DNA from 2 places in the Methylomonas montana genome. Region 2 is predicted to be linked to the other one. Evidence: riboswitches for the same ligand, from Rfam matches in the RefSeq annotation. Region 2 holds a riboswitch; the other holds the start of a gene.
The links. A riboswitch is a leader RNA that binds a small molecule or an ion and turns the genes downstream of it on or off. The one in region 2 is predicted to bind cobalamin.

Region 1 (3,947 bases), 1.7 Mb from region 2:
CCAATTTTTGTCAATGCGATAAGCGGTGCGCAGATCGGCGGTCATGAAACTGCCCAGCCGCACGGTATTGGTGCTGTTATCGAAACGCTCGCCCTGAGCCAGCAAAGAGGCGCCAATATCAAAGTCGCCGAACGAGCGTGAGACATCGTAGGACAAGGTTTCCGTCACCCGACGTGGCAGACGCAAGTTGGTCTGTCTGTCCTTTGGCGTCATTAAGCTCATGCTCAATTTGTTGTTCCAGCCGAAAATTTGCGTGGCTATTTCGGCTTCTATGCCGTCTATCTGCGCTTTGCCGATGTTTCTGGCCGCAAACGGCGTACCACTGAATACAATCAAATCCTCGATGTTGGTGTGATAGCCCCGCAACTCCCAGCTCGCCCAAGCGTGCCGACCGGCAAAGCCTGCTTCAAAGCTGGTGGATTTTTCCGGCCGCAAACCGGCATTGCCGAAACCGGGGAAATACAGTTGGTTAAAGGTTGGCGCTTTAAAAGCGTTGCCGAAACTGGCAAAGGCGCTAAGACCGTAATCCCAATTAAACCGCCAGCCGAGATTGCCGGTGACGCTGTCGCCAAAGGCCTGGTTTTCGTCCCAACGCAAAGAAGCATTCAGGAAATACCGGTCGAAAATCCGGCTATGCAGTTCGGCGAATGCGCCGACATCGTAACGGGAAGTCTCTGCGTAGCGTGTGGTGCTGTCGATTTCATCGAAACGATAGTCGGTCCCCAGCGTCAGTTGATGGTCCTTGTGCAGGGCCAGTTCATTGAGCCAGCTGGCGTTCCAGCGCGTGGTGTTGAAGCGGCTATAAAACTGTCCGGAGTGCCTGAACTGGTCGGCGTCATCAACGCTTTGCCCGACTCGCAAGGTCGAGCGCCAAGTCTCGGTGAAATCGGCTTTGGCCGTTGCGCCCAGCGTCTGATTGACGAACTCGGTGGTGCCGCTATCGCGATTGTCGATTTCGGTTTCGCCTGCGGCGCGCAGGAAAAACGCTTCGAGTTCGGTACCATTGTCGAAACGGTAACCGGTTTTGGCATTCAAGCTGGTGTTGTTATAACCATCGCGATCCGGATTGTAGCCGTTCGCGACGCTGACGCCGCTCTGAGCGTTAATGCCTTGGCTGCCGAATTGAGCGGCGCCCAGACTGTACCAGGCCTTACCCCATTTACCATTGATGGCTGCCGAGCCATTGTAGGTGTCGTAAGAACCGCCGCCGGTTTCCAGCGCAATGTTCGGCCGTTCGCTGTTGCCGCCCTTGCGGGTAAATATCTGAATCACCCCGCCGATCGCTTCCGAGCCGTAAAGGCTGGATTGCGGTCCACGGGTGATTTCCACCCGTTCGATTTGATCGATCGGGATAAATTGAAACGCGGCGGTACCGGTGGTAACCGACCCCGCCTTGATGCCGTCTATCAGTACCAGTACATGGTCTGAATTGGTGCCACGCAGAAAGACATTGGTGTCCTTGCCGTAGCCGCCGCTCTGCACCATATCGACGCCTGGCGTACCTTTTAGTAGTTCGGGTAAGGTTCTAACTTGGAGTTTTTCGATGTCCTGGCGCGTATAAACCGTCATCGGGGTTGCCAGCTCGTTCTGCCGGGTTTCGGTACGAGTCGCCGTGACGACCGTTTCCGGAAGATCAGTGGTTTCGCCGCTGGTTGCCGCCTGGCTTGAGTGAGACGCGCCTATGCCCGCCAATACTAAGGAGCCGAATAGAATTTTTTGCATATTGTCCTCTGCGCCCGCCGCGCATCCGGGTTAAAAAAGGACAGAGGAAAAACGGCAAACGAAAAAGGCGGAGGCAGGCTAGGCATGGACTCTGACCATTCCGTAAACAGCCCTCCGCTGTCTCGAATGATCTTTCCGGCCAGTCTCCGGGCTTATAAGGGGCTTGCAGCCTGAACTACGACCTTCCCATGCAAATCGCACAGTGGCAAAAACGCAGCTCTTTACTTATCTACCGTTGCGGGGGCAGCGTCGGCCTGGGCGAGAGTTGTCACAATCGCCGCACCGACTTCCTGTTTAAGTTGGGCCTTGAACGGACCCAAACACCTGAAAGAAGAGGGTCGATTGTATTCAGTCGGCGCTGATAAAGCAAGGGAACCGGTAAGACAAGCGCCGAATCGATATTGCAAATACCCATTTCCATGCTATACATTGCTGCACTGATCAATGCTGTTAACTTATACTTAGACAAACACGGGCGGGATTATGGAAATTCAATCGAAATTGTTAGGCAACCAAGAAATCAATCCGGATACCATCATCAATTTTCCGCGCGGTTTGCCCGGTTTTGAGGATCAAACCCGCTTCAAGCTGTTCCATCAGGAAGGCAGTGAAATCGTCTATTGGCTGCAATCGGTCGACAACAGCGATTTAACCTTCTCGGTAGCCCATCCTTCGCATTTCAACATCAATTACAACTTTACCGTGACCGACGCCGAAGAGGCGCTGTTGCAAGTGCAGGAAGGCGACGAGTTGTTGATTTTGATTTTGCTGCATAAGGACAACGAGCAGGATAGCGGCAAGCCGACCATCAAAGGTTCGATCAAAGCGCCGCTGTTGATTAACACCAATAAGCGCATCGGCCTGCAAAAAGTGCTCGCGGCTATCGAGCAGAGCATCACGCTGACCGAGAAAGTCAGCGAAATCGACGTATCCGAAGCTTAAAAAAGAAAGGCAAACAACCGCCGGCGATGAAACCGGCGGTTGTTCAAATCAGGCGGCCTGAACAGGAATGGAATGACTGGAATGGCTAATCGTATTGTTGCCGTCGAAATACACCAAAGTCGGCTTGTAGTTCTTCAGTTCCTTCTCGTCTAAGCTGGCGAACGCGCAGACGATAATCAAATCGCCAGGGCAAGCCAGCCGGGCAGCAGCGCCGTTAATCGAAAACACACCGGAACCCTCTTCGGCGCGGATCGCGTAGGTAGTGAAGCGCTGACCATTATTAACGTTATAAATATGGATTTGCTCGTATTCCCTAATCCCTGAAAAATCCAAAATTTTGCCGTCAATCGCACAGGATCCTTCGTAATCCAGTTCTGAATGGGTTACCCGCGCACGGTGTAACTTGGCTTTAAGCATGTTTATGTTCATGGTAAACAAGGTCGAATACTAGGGCAGGCGATTATGCCCGAAATTGAATTGGCTATCAAATTTAAGCATTAGCTTTTATAGCTAAAAAATCAACATCATCAGGCGCTTGCCTTACGAAAATGGATATTGTCGATCAGTCGGGTCGTGCCCAGTCTGGCCGCCAGCAAAATCAGTAGATCGGTATCGCCAGCATTTGCCGGCAATAAATCCGCGCTGCGGCAGATGCTGAAATAATCCACCGCAAACCCGGCTTGTTGCAGATTTTGCCGCTGTTGCTCCGCGACCGCCGGATAATCGTTATTGCCGGCTAAGATCGCATCCTGCGCCGCAGACAGGGCTTGATAGAGCTTGGGGGCCTGCTGTCTATGTTGCTCGGAAAGATAGCCGTTGCGCGAGCTCATCGCCAAACCGTCGGCTTCCCGCACCGTCGCCACGCCCCGGACCGTCACCGGAATATTCAGATCGGCGACCATTTGCCGAATCAGCGTCAGTTGCTGAAAATCCTTCTCGCCCAGCAGCAGCAGATCGGGTTGTACCATATTCAACAGCTTGCAAACCACCAAGGCCACGCCGTCGAAATGGCCGGGTCGGCTGGCACCGCAATGCAGGCCCGACAAGCCTTTTACCGAAATGCCGGTTTGCGCGGCTTGCGGATACATTTCCGCTACCGGTGGCAAAAACAGCAAGTCGGCGCCGCTTGCTATCAATTTTTCTCGATCTTGCTGTTCGGTGCGCGGGTAACTGGCAAAATCCTCGTTCGGCCCGAATTGGGTGGGATTCACGAAAATGCTGACCACGACCTTGTCGGTCTGCTGTTTGGCGGCGTTGACCAGCTTGATATGCCCCGCATGCAG
Region 2 (3,947 bases):
CCAGCTTGCAGCGCAGCGTGATTGCATCGCACTCCCGTCCAGGCGAATCGACGCGCAAACTGGTATTGCCTGCCAGTTTGCGCGGCAATACCGAAACTCAAATCTTTGCCCGCAGCAACGGCTATTTAAGCGCCTGGCACAAGACCATCGGCGATCAAGTCAAGAAAGGCGACCTGTTGGCGGTTATCGATGTGCCCGAATTGGAGCAGGAATTGGCGCAAGCGCGCGCTGCACTGGCGCAAGTGAAAGCCCGGCTGGAACTGAGCCGCACCACCCTGCAGCGTTGGACGCAGTTGAACGGTACCGACAGCGGTACTCAACAGGAATTCGACGAAAAAAGCAGCGCTTTCCTGCAAGCCGAAGCCGATTTCGCGGCCGCGCAAGCCAATGTCAAACGTCTGGAAAATATCGAAGGCTATCGGCGTATCGTCGCCCCGTTTTCCGGGGTGATTACTCGCCGGGCGGTCGATGTCGGCAACCTAATCGTCGCCGGCAGTCAGGAATTGTTTGCGTTGACCCAAACCGACCCATTGCGGTTGACGGTTTGGGTGCCGCAAGTCTACGCCGATGACATCAAGGCCGGCCAGGAGGTTTCGGTCCGGGTGCTGGACTCGCAAGCCAAGCCGGTTAACGCGCATATCGACCATGTCGCCGGTGCGCTGGACCCGGTCAACCGTTCCCGGCAGGTGGATATTACACTGCCGAATAAAGACGGCAAGTTACTGCCCGGTTCTTACGTGGAAATATCCATCAACGTCGCCGGTAAATCCAGCCCTTTGGTGGTGCCGGCTAACGTATTGGTGATCGACCAGGCCGGCCCACATGTCGTAGTCGTCGATGCGGAACATCGTGTGGCGTTTCGTCCGGTGAAATTGGGCCGCGATTTCGGCCGCGAACTGGAAATATTGGAAGGCATCGCAGCTAGCGATACCTTGGTCGCCAGCCCTTCCGATTTACTAGTGGAAGGCGAAACGGTGAGCGTGGTGGAAACCCCGCAAAAAACGGCGGAGAAAACCAAGGAAAAAATCGCGGCGAAATCGTGATACATTCCAAATTCACGCGGCCTATTGAGCCTGGGTCGTCGCGAATGCTTTATATCCCGAACTAAAAGGATGGCGAGCAAAACACTGGCTCTAAAACTAAGCCCTGCCGAGCCATAAAACCTCCGCTCAGTGGCTGCCAATTTTTAACCCATCACAAGGAATTTTCATGGAACGTCGCGACTTTATTCGATTGAGTGCCGCCGGTGCAGCGGTAAGCATCATTGCCCCAAGCTTGGCTCAGGCCGAAGCGGGCAAACAACCCACCCCGCCGGGAGATGTGTTTTATACCAAGGACGCGCAAGGCCGCTGGGCCGGCAAATCCGCGACGCATCTGCCGGTGATTGAAGTCGTAAAAGCCGACGGCAAAATAACGGTCAAAATCACTACGCCGCACGAAGTGAAAGGCTACGAACATTACATCGTCAAACATGTGCTGCTGGATAAAGACTACAAATTCCTGAACGAGCGCCTGTTCGACCCCAGCAAAGACCCTGTGGCCATTTCCGAATTCAGTCTGGCGGGATACAGCGGCACGGTTTACGCCTTGAGCCTGTGCAACAAGCACGATCTTTGGCTGAGCAGCGCCGAGATTTAAAACCATCAGATGGGCGATAACAAGGATGTTGTCGCCGTTTGATCACCTATTTGCCGTCAGTACTTACCGGACATCGGTATTCATCCGCCCGATAACGCCAAATCAGGCTTCAAAATTCAAAACTCCTGAAAATCACACTCACGATAGCGGGAGGGAAGCTCAAAAACCATGAAATAACTAAGTGCCTGGTTGACGGTGTTATTTCTGTTTTTGTCGCTATAACGACCCATATGCGTCATTCGCCCCCTTATCCCTTGAATGACCGCGTTACCTCTCATAGCTGCCAATTCGGCGAGCTTTGGAATAAGCTTCTATCCAGAAAACCGGGCTTTCTGTAGAAAAGCATCGCCATGATTCCTAAGTATGAATTATACTGCCTGTACGATAAGGTGCTTTGGCGCGGGTTCTATGCGCTGAAGTTAAACGGGAAGCCCGGTGCGATGGTTGATATCATCAATTCCGGCGCAGCCCCCGCTGCTGTAAGCCTGATGAATAGTCCTGATACCACTGCACTCTTCGTGTGGGAAGGTGGACGAATTCAGATGAAGGCAAGCCAGAAGACCGGCCTGATCGCATGTATGGTTGCCGACTCTCGGAGGGAGAGCGCAGGCCGGAGACCTTGTCCGACATTCGTCTCTGTACGCGTCATTTTCCTGTCCAGTCTGCTCCCGAAATCCGTTTTTACCCGAGAAGACTGTCATGTTTATTCAATCCACCCGTTCGACTTTGGCCGGAATGCTCGACACACATGTTATCGCCGCAGTGTCGATGATGATTTTGGGGGTTATTCTGGTGTTGACGATCGGTTTTGCACCTATCGCCGAAGTGCACAACGCTACCCATGACACCCGCCATTCTACCGGCTTTCCGTGCCATTGATGAGCATGCTTTCCCGCATGCTGATGTCCGCAGGACTTTCTGGAATAGTGGCGGCCCTTTTGCTATCGCTGGTGCAGTTCCAGTGGGTCACGCCATTGATACTCGCGGCCGAAACTTATGAAATCGCCGCAGAATCGACGGAACATGTTCATGCGGCTGAAACAGCTTTCGGGCATGAACACGCAGAAGATGCCTGGCAGCCGGAAGAAGGCTGGCAGCGAACACTGGCGACCATCAGCAGCAATATCTTGATGGCCATCGGTTTTGCATCGATGCTGGTCGGCGCGTATCAGTTGCGGCGACCCTCGCGCTGGACTAGCGGACTAAGCTGGGGCATTGCTGGATTTACGGTATTTTTCGTTATGCCCAGCCTTGGCCTGCCGCCTGAACTGCCTGGTACTGTGGCGGCAGATCTGTTGGCCAGGCAATATTGGTGGTTGGGGACAGTCTGCGCCACGTCGATTGGCCTGGGGTTGCTGTTTCTGCAAGGCCACAAGGTTTTGAAAATCGTGGGCGTCCTACTGTTACTGAGTCCTCACCTGATCGGCGCGCCGCAACCGGCCATGGCTGAAAGTCTGGCGCCGGAGGCATTGCAGGTTCGGTTCATCCAGGCCTCGGTGCTCAGCAATCTGCTGTTCTGGCTGGTATTGGGCGGCTTGTCGGCGGCTCTGGCTATTCGTTTCGACAGGACTGATCTGACACATACTCGTTCCTCGCCGGAGGATAGTCATGGCTAAAGTCTGGTTTGTCGGTGCCGGCCCCGGCGACCCCGAGCTGATTACCGTCAAGGGACAGCGCTTGCTGGCACGGGCCGGCGCGGTGTTGTATGCCGGCTCGCTGGTCAATCAGGCTGCCACCTTATACGCGCCGGCCGATTGCCTGGTCCGCGACTCCAAAGACATGACGCTGGACGAGATTACTGCTTGGCTGATCGACCAGGCCGGCCAACATGAAACCGTGGTGCGCCTGCAAACCGGCGATCCCGGCCTTTACGGCGCCTTGACCGAAATGGTGCGGCCGCTGGATCAGGCCGGCATAGATTGGGCCGTGGTGCCGGGCGTTTCTTCGGCATTCGCTTCCGCGGCGGCGGCTGGCGAAACGCTGACGCTGCCGGAAGTCACCCAAACCGTGATCCTGACCCGTGTCGCGGGCCGCACGCCAATGCCGACCGGGGAAGATCTGGAGGCTCTGGCCTCGCATCACGCCACTTTATGCATTTTCCTGTCGATAACCTTGCTGGGTGATGTGCAAAAAGCCCTGCTCGCTGCCGACTGGCCGGAACATGCGCCGATCCTGGTGGTGCAAAAAGCCAGCTGGTCCGGCGAGGAAAAAATCGTTCGCGGCACGCTGCAGGATATTCGAGAACGCTGCCGTGCCGAGAAAATCAACAGTCAGGCGATGATCATCGCCAGTCCGGCGCTAGGCAGCCG

Region 1: linked by a shared signal. The riboswitch ahead of QZJ86_RS21090 (TonB-dependent receptor domain-containing protein) and the one ahead of QZJ86_RS07430 (CbtB domain-containing protein) in region 2 are both predicted to bind cobalamin.

The regions. Positions count from the first base shown of each region.
Region 1 is NZ_CP129884.1:4,550,521-4,554,467, reverse strand. Features, by position in the region: gene QZJ86_RS21090 (TonB-dependent receptor domain-containing protein) at 1-1,722, opposite strand, end outside; cobalamin riboswitch at 1,843-2,065, opposite strand; gene fliW (flagellar assembly protein FliW) at 2,206-2,664, shown strand; gene panD (aspartate 1-decarboxylase) at 2,713-3,093, opposite strand; gene panC (pantoate--beta-alanine ligase) at 3,192-3,947, opposite strand, start outside.
Region 2 is NZ_CP129884.1:1,576,757-1,580,703, reverse strand. Features, by position in the region: gene QZJ86_RS07440 (efflux RND transporter periplasmic adaptor subunit) at 1-1,043, shown strand, start outside; gene QZJ86_RS07435 (desulfoferrodoxin family protein) at 1,210-1,638, shown strand; cobalamin riboswitch at 2,009-2,222, shown strand; gene QZJ86_RS07430 (CbtB domain-containing protein) at 2,338-2,517, shown strand; gene QZJ86_RS07425 (CbtA family protein) at 2,517-3,254, shown strand; gene cobM (precorrin-4 C(11)-methyltransferase) at 3,247-3,947, shown strand, end outside.